2 regions of the Gracilibacillus sp. HCP3S3_G5_2 genome follow, and region 1 is predicted to be linked to the other one. Evidence: riboswitches for the same ligand, from Rfam matches in the RefSeq annotation. Region 1 holds a riboswitch; the other holds the start of a gene.

Region 1 (5,567 bases):
ATTTTATATCGTGCTTGATCGCAGCTTCTCTTTCCAGCCATTCATTGATCCCTACTTCATCTGGCTTCTCACCACTAATCATCGCCTCTATATATCCTTGATCCTCTAGTAATGAGAGTCGCTCTCCATCATTGGGGTGTGCCTCATAATAAACCTGATGTGATCTGGCAGATTGAATTACTTTGTCCACAAGTTCTGTAGATAAACTATGTTCTAACAGCTTTTCCCCATCGACATAGGTAATCATTCCATTTGCTGTTACAAAGCCATCCAATTCCAAGTCATCTGGCGCTGAATCAAACACTTCATTAAAAGAACGGCCAGTTACAATAAATACTCGAATTCCCTTTTTTCTTATCTTTTGAATGATATCGAGTGTATTTTCTGTTAAATCATTGTGGTTATTCAGCAATGTGCCATCCATGTCTAAGCAAATTGCTTTTGGTGAAAATGTCATTGTTACAGTCCTCCCTTAAAGCTACGATTACTAGTATAGCATACGTTAATCAAGCCCACCATCGACTTTTATCGATAGGCGGGCTATGGCTTTAACTATTCTTCTTAACTGTATTTATAGGTTGGAGCTTCGCTTCGATTTCGCTTCGTTTATCCTCTAAGAAGGGTGGCAGGGCGATCGTTTCTCCGAGATGCTCCACTTTTTCATCTGTGTCGAAGCCTGGTCCGTCTGTAGCCAATTCAAATAGAATGCCATTTGGTTCACGAAAGTATAACGATTGAAAGTAATAACGATCGACAAGTCCTGAATTAGGTAGACGCTCTTCGGTAATTCGCTTATGCCACTTTTCAAGTTCTTGATAATCTGTTACACGAAAAGCAACATGATGAACACTACCTCTTCCAGGTCGTTCTTTCTGTAATTCCGGTCGAATGTCGATATGAATCTCAGCCCCTGTCCCACCTTCACCTGTTTCAAACACTTGCATATCCGTTTGCCCTCCCGGATTAGAATATGAACCAGCATAACGGAACCCTAGCACTTCTGTTAAGATTCTTTGGGTTGGCGCTAGTTCAGGAACAGTTAAGCGTACAGGCCCCAAACCGGTAATGCCATAATCCATTGGCACCGGACTTTTCGACCATGGAATACCCGCTGCTACACCACGGTTATTTTCATCTGAAATGAACACAAGCCGTTGCCCTTCAAAGTCTTGAAAGGGTAATACTTTTCGACCAAAATGCTTTCCGATCCCGTCATGGACAATATCGTATTGATCTAGGCGTTTCTCCCAATAGGTTAACGCCTCGTCACTTGCGACACGTAAAGATGTATAAGAGATACTATTATTGCCGGGATAAGTGTGGCCAGCATTGGCTATTTCAAAAAAGGTTAAATCGGTACCAGGTCGTCCAATTTCATCTGCATAGAACAAATGATACATAGTTGGATCATCCTGATTAACTGATTTTTTTACTAAACGCATTCCTAATATATCTGTATAGAAATAATAGTTTTCCTGTGCATTTGCTGTAATAGCTGATACATGATGAATTCCTTTGAGCTGCATAAGTTGCCTCCTTGCACTTGGTTGTTCATTCCATTATAATCCATTATTATCTTGAATTCAAAGCAATTGCTCCTTGACAATTGCAACGTTTTTGTTACAATTTTTTGTACTATTAGCTTTTTTATTGATAGACATACAAACTAAGTTTATTAATAAGGACATATGTATTATCACTACTAGGGGTGCCTATTCATTATAGGCTGAGAAAAAAGCACGGGAAGCTTTTTAACTCTGAGAACCTGATCTGGTTGGTACCAGCGGAGGGAAGTAGCTAAACTATTTCTATAGTATAGCCGGCTTCGATTCGAATCCGGCTTATTTTTCGTTGTGCTAAGCGTCCGCAACTAAATGGAGGGGGAAAATGCCCACTTAAGGAAGTCTCACTTTATTTTCAGCATGGTAATACGCGGTCAATTTTAACTGGGAGGCGTTTGCATGAATCGAACTTTATTATTAACCATGATGGCAGTTTTTATTGCTATCGGTACATTAGGATCACAATTTTTATGGTTTCCAACCGGGGTTGCTAAAGCATATCCCGTTCAACATGCCGTTAATGTAATGGCTGCTGTTACGCTTGGTCCTGTTCCAGCAGTTATTATTGCTTTTACTATCGGACTCTTACGGAATTTATTAGGAATTGGCACATTACTTGCATTTCCAGGTGGTATGATTGGTGCGTTATTTGCAGGTTATCTGTATCAGTGGACGAAAAGAAAAACAATGGCAGGTGTCGGTGAAATCATCGGTACCGGACTAATTGGATCTTTACTATCTGTTCCATTTGCAAAAATTTTAATGGGAACTTCTGCTGGTGTCTTGGCATTTTTACCAAGCTTCCTTGTTAGTAGTGTAACAGGTTCTATTATTGGTCTTTTGATTTTATCTAGAGTAAAGCATACTTCCTTGATGCAAAAAACTATTTCAAGTAAATAATGTTGGCAAGTTAATGATGCTTTTTGTGATTTCAACATTCTCACTTTTAAAAAAAGAGGTTGAGACAAAAGTGTTTTTTATCCAGCAAACTCCGAACATTAACGGTGCGAATACCCGCTTCGAAAATATACTGCACTTTCCCACAGGAGTCTATGTATATTTCCTACGCGCTATTAGCATATTGTCCGGCTTCTAGACGAAACAGTTTCTTTTTTGTCTCAACCTCTTGATTAATCATTTGCAAAAAAAGCTTCTGCTTTCTCTAAATATACTTCCTGTTCAGGAGTGAGATCGTACTCCTCTTCAATTGCATCTACTGGGCATACTGCTTTGCATGCTCCACAATCGATACAAATATCCGGATCTATATAAAATTGGTCAGGTCCTTCGACAATACAGTCTACCGGACATACGGTTGTACATTCGCCAGCTTTTTCTGTTTCACATGGCGCTGTAATTACAAATGCCATCTTACATCCCCCTAGATGTTTATCAATCTACTATTTACGATAAAGCATTATCAACTAAGATTGCAAGTGTTTGACTAAAATTTCACCCATGAGCTTGATGAGTGTCCAAAAAGAGAATAGGGAAATGGGTGCCTCTACCAACATGGAAGTTCTATTTTATTCAAAGAAGAACCCGCTTCATTTTTTAGAAACGGGTTCTGAAATTATCTTCAATAACTGTTATCTCTTGTTAAATTCGTCTGGATCAGCACCAACTCGTTCGTCTTTATTCATATCGTGAATTAATGTCATTTCCTCTTCTGTTAATTCAAAATCAAAGATATCTGCATTATCCTGAATACGATGCTGTTTTACCGATTTCGGAATGGTTACCACTTCTTGTTGAAGATCCCATCGCAAGATAACTTGGGCTGTCGATTTACCGTGACGCTTAGCAATCTTTGTTAATGTAGGATCATCTAAGAGTTGTCCTTGCTTCAATGGAGACCATGCCTCTAACTGAATGTTATGTTGTTTACAGAATTCATGTAAGCTACGCTGTTGTAAATGTGGGTGATATTCGACTTGATTTACCATCGGTGTTATTTCCGCATCTTTCATTAAATCTTCTAAATGGTGTTCTTTAAAGTTACTTACACCAATTGCACGAATTTTACCATCTTTATATAACTTTTCCATTGCCTTCCATGACTCTTTATATTTATTTTGTGACGGGACAGGCCAATGAATTAAATATAAATCTAAATACTCAAGTCCTAATTTGTTTAAGCTTGTTTCATATGCTTGAAGTGTTTCCTCATACCCTTGATCAGCATTCCATAGCTTAGAGGTAATAAATAATTCTTCACGAGGAATACCAGAATCCTTAATTGCTTTGCCTACACCTTCTTCATTGCCATAAATGGCTGCTGTATCAATACTCTTGTAACCATGTTCCAATGCCCACTTAACAGAATTATATACTTCTTCTCCTTCTTCGACTTTGAAAACACCTAGTCCAAACCATGGCATTTTGACACCATTATGTAGCGTTGTAGTTGATGCTAAACTATTAACCATCTTCCCATTCCTCCTCTAACTTTTATTACTATACTAGCTTGCCATAAATCGTATTAAATAGAAAAGATTGTGCTCAATCAAGTAGTGGATAACAGGATGAGCTTGCTCATCCTGTTCCTTTGTCCCCAATCTGGTGGACTTTGTAATGACGATATTGCTGCTTTGGTATGCTTTCGATAAAGTGTGTTGGATTGCCAATGGAAAATAAGGCCAAATCGTGCATTGCTCTTGTACATGCAGTATAGAATAAGTTTCGCTCTAATTCATCCTGAAAGTTATCATTGGATGCATCCGCGATGATAACCGCATCGAATTCAATACCTTTAGCCAAATATGCCGGAATGACTACAATCCCTTTTTCAAACGTATGTGCTTCTTGTGTCATTAAATGAAGGTCGATCCGATTCTTTAATCGCTGATAAACGACTTCGCACTCCTTCATTGTTTTTCCGATCAATGCAATCGTTTCATGTCCTTCTTGCTCATATTTAACTACTTGATCTACTATTTTTTCATCTAACATTTCCAGTTGTTCCACTTCCATCACAATAGGTCTCTCACCGTCACGCTCAAATGGCTCAATCAAATCACCGTTTGGCATAAAAGATTTGGTGAATTCGACAATCGGAGCAGTAGATCGATAACTTCTCGTTAAGACTATTCGTTCATGTTTTTCCTGCCATTTTTCTGATAATAATGTCTCTTCTCTTAAAGCATGTGCATAAATAGCCTGATTAATATCACCTAATAAAGTCATTCGACTAACCGGGAACATCTTCTTCATCAATGCAAACTGAAAAGGAGTGTAATCTTGCGCTTCATCAATGAATAAATGTTGAATAGATCGCTGTGCATCAAATCCCAACAAGCTTTTCTCAAAGTAAATATAAGCTGGCGCATCTTCCCATGTTAAATATTTTTGTTTGATATACTCTTCTGTCATACGACATATCTTTTCCCATTGGTCCGGAAGGCTGGTTGTTTCATCCACAACTGCTTCTGGATTTGCAAACAGCATTTGAAATGTTTTAAGTGGATTAACAAACGCCAATTGTTTGACCTTCTTGCGAAGTGGACGTAAACGCCATGCTACTACTCGTTTTCGTAATAATTCTTCTTCACGAGCATAGTCATCAAACGTCTCTTCCGAAAAGCGATTTTCTTCTTGTAGTGTTTGATGTACCTCGACATAATCTGCTTTATCCAGTAATTCACTTTCCTCTAGCACCCAATCCTTCTCCCGCTCGATCTTCTCCAATTTTTTTAGCTGATACAGAATCCAATTGGCTACTTTCTCCAATCTATCAGGAATCGCTAGCGAACTTTCTGTCTGATAGAAATATTTTTCGACCATCTGTTTCGGAATGATTGTTGTTCCCCTAAAGGTGATATTGCGGAAAACAAGACCTTCCCTGGCAAGCCGTTCTAAAAAGCGATCTATTAATTCCTTATAGGACAAGCTTGCTTTGTAATGCATAGCTTCTACTCTGGCATGGTAATTTTCCGCTTGTTTTTGCAAATAAAATTCCATCTGTTCGAAAGGTGTCTCCAATTGAAAACTATCGTCTAGTTGCCG
Region 2 (5,567 bases), on a different contig from region 1:
GGCCGCCAATCAGATGAAAAATAGTACTCTTCCCACTGCCAGATGGTCCAAGTAAGGAGACAAATTCACCATCATTGACTGTCAGATCTAAATTATTCAGAATCGTTTGTTCACCAAAGCTCATTGTAATATTCTTCAGTTCTAGCGTACTCATCAAGAGCCCTCCTTTCCCGGTTGCCATTTTAAGATGATTTTTTCAGTAGCTATAATAATTACAAAAAATATCAGGCATAAAATCATAATAAATAAAATTGCAACAAAAACCCGGTCAGTTCGGAAAGAGGAAGACGCTAATGTCATATATACACCAATTCCTTGATTTGCACCTAACCATTCCGAAATAACAGCCCCCATTACACTATAAGTAGCTGAAATCTTTAGCCCAGAAAATAGTTGGGGAACTGCATGAGGCAGTTCCAACTTTGTAAATATTTGCTTTTTCGTAGCACCCGCCATTTTCATATAATGAACTAATTCGGGATTTGTATGACGTAATCCATCGATTGTAGCTACAGCAACTGGGAAAAAACATACAAGAGTTATAATTAATAATTTCGGTGTAACACCAAACCCAAACCAAATAACTAACAGTGGTGCGAGTACAATAATTGGAATATTTTGTGACATAATAAGTAATGGATAGAGCGCTTCTCGAATTTTGGGCAGTAAATGAAGGACTATTGCAATAATTAGCCCTACACTGATACCGATGGCAAATCCACTTACAGTCAGAAAAACAGTTGACCCGATATGATGCTGATAATTATCCCAACCGTTGATCGCTTCTTGCATAATAACTGTAGGTGCAGGAAGAATCCAAGTTGGAATATTAAGTATTCGACTAGAAACCTCCCATATAAGTAAAAGACTTACGATCACGATAACTGGTAAAAACGCTTTTCTTAACATGAGGCATGCTCCTATTTAATGGCCACTTCTCATCGTTTGCTGCCACTTCTGGTAGCTTACTGGCCACTTGTTCAATTTGCTGACCACTTTTGCATTTAACGATATTTTTTGGTAAGTTCATTCATCGATGCCTGATGATCTTTATGTGAATAGATTTTCACCTGTGATATGACACTTGGACAATGTAACTCGTGCATACGCTGGTTCATTTTTTCAATAACAGCTAATAATTCGCCTAGATTCCCTTCCATTGTAGTTTCCAATGGATTGACTTGATATTTGACACCTGCTTGTTCGATGATCTTAATCGCTTCATCAACGAAAGGGATTGAATCCTCCCCATTTGGTGTTTTCGGAATGATTTGTATACTTACTAATGCTTCGGCCATTCATATCCCTCCATTATTCTGGTAAAAATTCGTTAGTAAATGCCGCTTCTACATCGAGTTCACGTTCTAATAAGTTATTTTCAAACATAAATTCTGCGTAATTGCGCCAAACTTCGGCTGATTGCTCACCCCATCTGTCAGCATCTTCTTGATATTTTGGTGAAATCCATTCCTGGCTTGCATGAACTAATTCTTCATCTAGATCCGGTACTGCTTCAGTTAAAATGTCTGCTGCTTCACTTGGATTGTCAATCGCATCGTGATAACCACGAGTTACTGCAGTCATAAATTGTTCAATTGTTTCCGGATTTTCTTCAATCATTGTTTCATTTGTTGTAATAACTGGCGTATAGTAATCTAATTTTTCCGAATAGTCCGTGAGGTAAATCATATCAATTTCCGTTCCACGAAGTTCTGCCTCAATACCCGTCCATCCATAGTAAATCCAGGCAAAATCGACATCACGTTCCACTGCTGTGAAAAAGTCCGTATTTCCTGTATTGACAATTTCAACATCTTCTACGGAGGCATCTTCTTGTTTCATTAATGCATCGATAACTGCTGACTCAACAGGAGCACCCCATCCACCATACGTTTTTCCGGAAAAATCAGCTGGTGATGTAATCTCTTTTTCCACTGGTGCGGCGAATCCAGATGTATTGTGCTGGATTATTGCTGCAACTGAAACAAGTGGAATATCTTGCGTACGTGCTTCTGTTACTTGTTCTTGATAACTAATGCCAAATTCTGCCTGACCAGAAGCTACGGTCTGATCTGCTCCTGCTTCTCCTGGCATGACTATTTCTACATTTAATCCTTCATCTTCAAAATATCCTTTTGATTGTGCAACATAAAGCCCAGTATGATTAGTGTTAGGCGTCCAATCTAATACTAATGTAACCTCCTCTAATTCTTCCTGTGCATTTTCTTCATTCCCACACCCAGTGAGAATAAAAAAGCTAATTAATACAAGCAAAACTTTTTTCATCATAATCCCCCTCTTTATCTTTCTCTTAGGGAACATATAAGAAAACGCCCAGACATTTAGCCTAGGGCGCAAACATAAAGATATCCAATATCTCATATGTTCCCTACGCTGGTGCTAACCAGATCAGGTTCTAAGGGTCAGCATCTTACGGATACAGTCTCAACCGGCAACACCGGTCCCCCTACATTCATTATTTTATTGCTACATAATACTTTGACATAATTCCAGCTTTTCTTCAAGTTTTACCTCACTAGTAGAAAAGTGTAGAGCACTTGGCGAGTAACTTTTACTCTTCTTTTCCTACAAAAAAACGAACCTCTTCACCAAGTGGTTCGCTTCTTCTCCTTAACCATGTATTTTATTTGCTATGTCCACCACACGTTTTGCTTGGTGTTTTACGGCAGCTTGTACATCTTCTACCATAGAACCATCTTCTTGGCTTTGTGTAACACTTGTTCCATATGGATTACCTCCAGCCGGATAAATAACATCATTAGAATATCCTGGTGGGACGATAATCGCACCCCAGTGCATCATGGATATATAAAGACTTAAAACCGTTGCTTCCTGTCCACCATGTGAATTAGAAGCTGAAGTCATTGCACTAACAACTTTGTTTACTGTCTTACCAGCTGCCCATAAACCTCCTTGTGTATCAATGAATTGTTTCATTTGGGAAGCTACATTTCCAAATCGAGTCGGAGTACTGAAAATAATTGCATCTGCCCATTCAAGATCTTCCGTTGTGGCAACAGGGATATCTTTAGTTTCTTCCATGTGTTTTTCCCAGTCTGTATTCTGTGCAATCGCTTCTTTTGGTGCTGTCTCTGCAACGCGCACGACTTTCACTTCCGCTCCAGCTTCTTTTGCTGCTTCTGCTGCCCAATTTGCTAATTGATAATTTATTCCTGTTGAACTATAGTAAACCACTGCTAATTTTATCATGTTGATAAAACTCCTTTTCATTCTTTAATATTTTTGTTTTGCCCACTTTTTTGAAATGTATTCCTTATTTATTCCCTAATGTTTTACTGTTATATCTGTATACAAAAAACACGGAGTGATTATGCACTCCATGTTTATCTTAATAATCCAAAGCCTTTGTCAGTGCTTCTAGATTACGTTCCATCAACGTAAAATACGTTTCTTCATTTTCTATATCTTCCTCGGTCAATACTTCTAAATTATGAAACTGAAGTGACTCTACATTTGCTTCAGATTGAATTACTTGCGCTACATTTGGTTCAATATTTTGCTCAAACATTAGATATTTAATACCTGATTTCTTCGTATGATCAATAATTCGCTCCAATTCTTTTTGAGACGGCTCTTGAGAAGGCGATATACCAGATATCGCAATCTGTTCGATACCATATCTGTCCTCCCAGTAGCCATATGCAGCATGGGCCACAAGTATTTCATTATTCTCAGTTGAGGTTAAGCGTTCTTGGAATACCTCATCCAATTCAGTTAAACGAGCTTCAAGATCCTCAAAGTTCTCTTGGAAAACTTCTTCTTGCTCTGGTTTTAATTCAATCAGTGCATCTTTAATGTTACTTGCAAGATCAATCGAACGAACTGGATCTAGCCATACGTGTGGATCTTTATCACCGTGTGCATGATCATGTCCATCATGGCTATGTTTTTCATCTCCATGGTTATGATCTTCTTCATGGCTATGCTCTTCATCTCCATGGTCGTGGTCTTCTTCATGGCTATATTCTTCATCTCCATGGTCATGATCTTCATCATGGCTATGTTCTTCAACTCCATGGTCATGATCTTCTTCATGGCTATGCTCTTCATCTCCATGGTCATGTGCATGGTCTAATAATGATACTCCGTCAGCAGCCTCAAGCATTAATACATCTTCTCCATCTAAGGCGTCTTTAATTGTACCTGCGTATGTTTCCATATCTATACCATTAAACAAAAACATGTCTGCTTCCGCTATATCAACCATCATTTTTGATGTGGGTTCAAAACTATGTGCATCTGATCCAGGTGGAATGATCATTTCGGCATCTACATACTCTCCACCAATTTCTTCAGCAAAATAAGCTAATGGAAATAATGTCGCATAAATTTTCAGTTTTTCTTCACTTGTTCCTTCATTACTTTCAGTTGTTTGGGAACCTTCACTGGTATTACAACCTACTAGTAACATAATCATGACGAAGAACAAAATAATTCCTATCTTTTTCATTCTTCCTTACTCCCCCCTGTATGTATCAAAACATAATCATTACGATTGATGACAGAAAAAAATAAATCGTAACGGGTCCGATTTAATAGTATTATAAACTATTAAAATACAAATGTAAATAGTAATTATTTTGATTTAATAAAAGTTGCGCTGACTAGAAAACATTAAATGTCACATATTATTCATTGATTGTTTATCATTGTAAGCGTATATTAACATTAGATAAAAATATGGAGGACAAGTATTTATGAAAAATTTAATACTGCTAATCAGTTTTTTTATTTTCCTTGCCGGTTGTAGTAATGCAGAGAACCATGAACATGAAGCTACTGATGAAGTAAAAGGAATCCAAGTTGATTTTGAGTTACCTGAAGAAGCGGAAGCTGGAGAAGCTGTCTTATTGAAAACCACGGTTATTTATGGAGATGACGAACTTGTTACCGACGCTGAAGAAATGACGTTCGAATATTGGAATGTAGAGGATGAGGAAAATACGAAAACAATGGAAGCAACTAATAATGAAGATGGAACCTATACTGCAGAAGTGATTTTTGATGAACCTGGCATATACGAAATCTATGCTCATACAACTGCCGAAGGCATGCACACGATGCCTAAACATTCGATTACGATTAACGGTGAGACGCATGAACATCATGAGCAGGCTTCCCACGAGGAAACAGCTGATGAGGAACATGAACATAGTCATGGCTTTGAAATAAAAATGAATCCATTAGAAGAGATAACGATAAATAAAAAGGTAGATATAATCGTAGAGCTTTCAATGGATCACGAACCTTATGAGAATGCACGAGTACGCTTAGAAATAATCACGGAAAATAGCGAAAAACATGACTGGATTGAGGCAGAAGAAAATCAACCTGGTGAATATGTAAACTCCTACTCATTTCAAGAAGCTGGTCATGCAGAAGTGGTCGTCCATGTGACTGACGATTCTGGATTACATGAACATGAAGAGTTCCATCTGGAAGTAACCGAGTAATAGCCGATTATCAAGAAACATAAGTATACATGCAAACCTACTTCATTGCATGTATACTTTTTATTTGTACTA

The links. Region 1 has a riboswitch for thiamine pyrophosphate ahead of thiW (energy coupling factor transporter S component ThiW). Riboswitches for the same ligand answer to the same signal wherever they lie in the genome.
Region 2: another riboswitch for thiamine pyrophosphate. It lies ahead of ACTNEP_RS00270 (ABC transporter substrate-binding protein); the one in region 1 lies ahead of thiW (energy coupling factor transporter S component ThiW).

Annotation. Positions count from the first base shown of each region.
Region 1 is NZ_JBQHXU010000004.1:86,779-92,345, forward strand. Features, by position in the region: gene ACTNEP_RS07525 (Cof-type HAD-IIB family hydrolase) at 1-457, opposite strand, end outside; gene ACTNEP_RS07530 (ring-cleaving dioxygenase) at 549-1,526, opposite strand; TPP riboswitch at 1,695-1,809, shown strand; gene thiW (energy coupling factor transporter S component ThiW) at 1,962-2,462, shown strand; gene ACTNEP_RS07540 (indolepyruvate ferredoxin oxidoreductase subunit alpha) at 2,693-2,932, opposite strand; gene ACTNEP_RS07545 (aldo/keto reductase) at 3,152-3,991, opposite strand; gene helD (RNA polymerase recycling motor HelD) at 4,098-5,567, opposite strand, start outside.
Region 2 is NZ_JBQHXU010000001.1:53,983-59,549, forward strand. Features, by position in the region: gene ACTNEP_RS00255 (ABC transporter ATP-binding protein) at 1-154, opposite strand, end outside; gene ACTNEP_RS00260 (ABC transporter permease) at 154-909, opposite strand; gene ACTNEP_RS00265 (thiamine-binding protein) at 1,005-1,298, opposite strand; gene ACTNEP_RS00270 (ABC transporter substrate-binding protein) at 1,312-2,286, opposite strand; TPP riboswitch at 2,370-2,479, opposite strand; gene wrbA (NAD(P)H:quinone oxidoreductase) at 2,632-3,231, opposite strand; gene ACTNEP_RS00280 (metal ABC transporter solute-binding protein, Zn/Mn family) at 3,371-4,492, opposite strand; gene ACTNEP_RS00285 (FixH family protein) at 4,740-5,495, shown strand.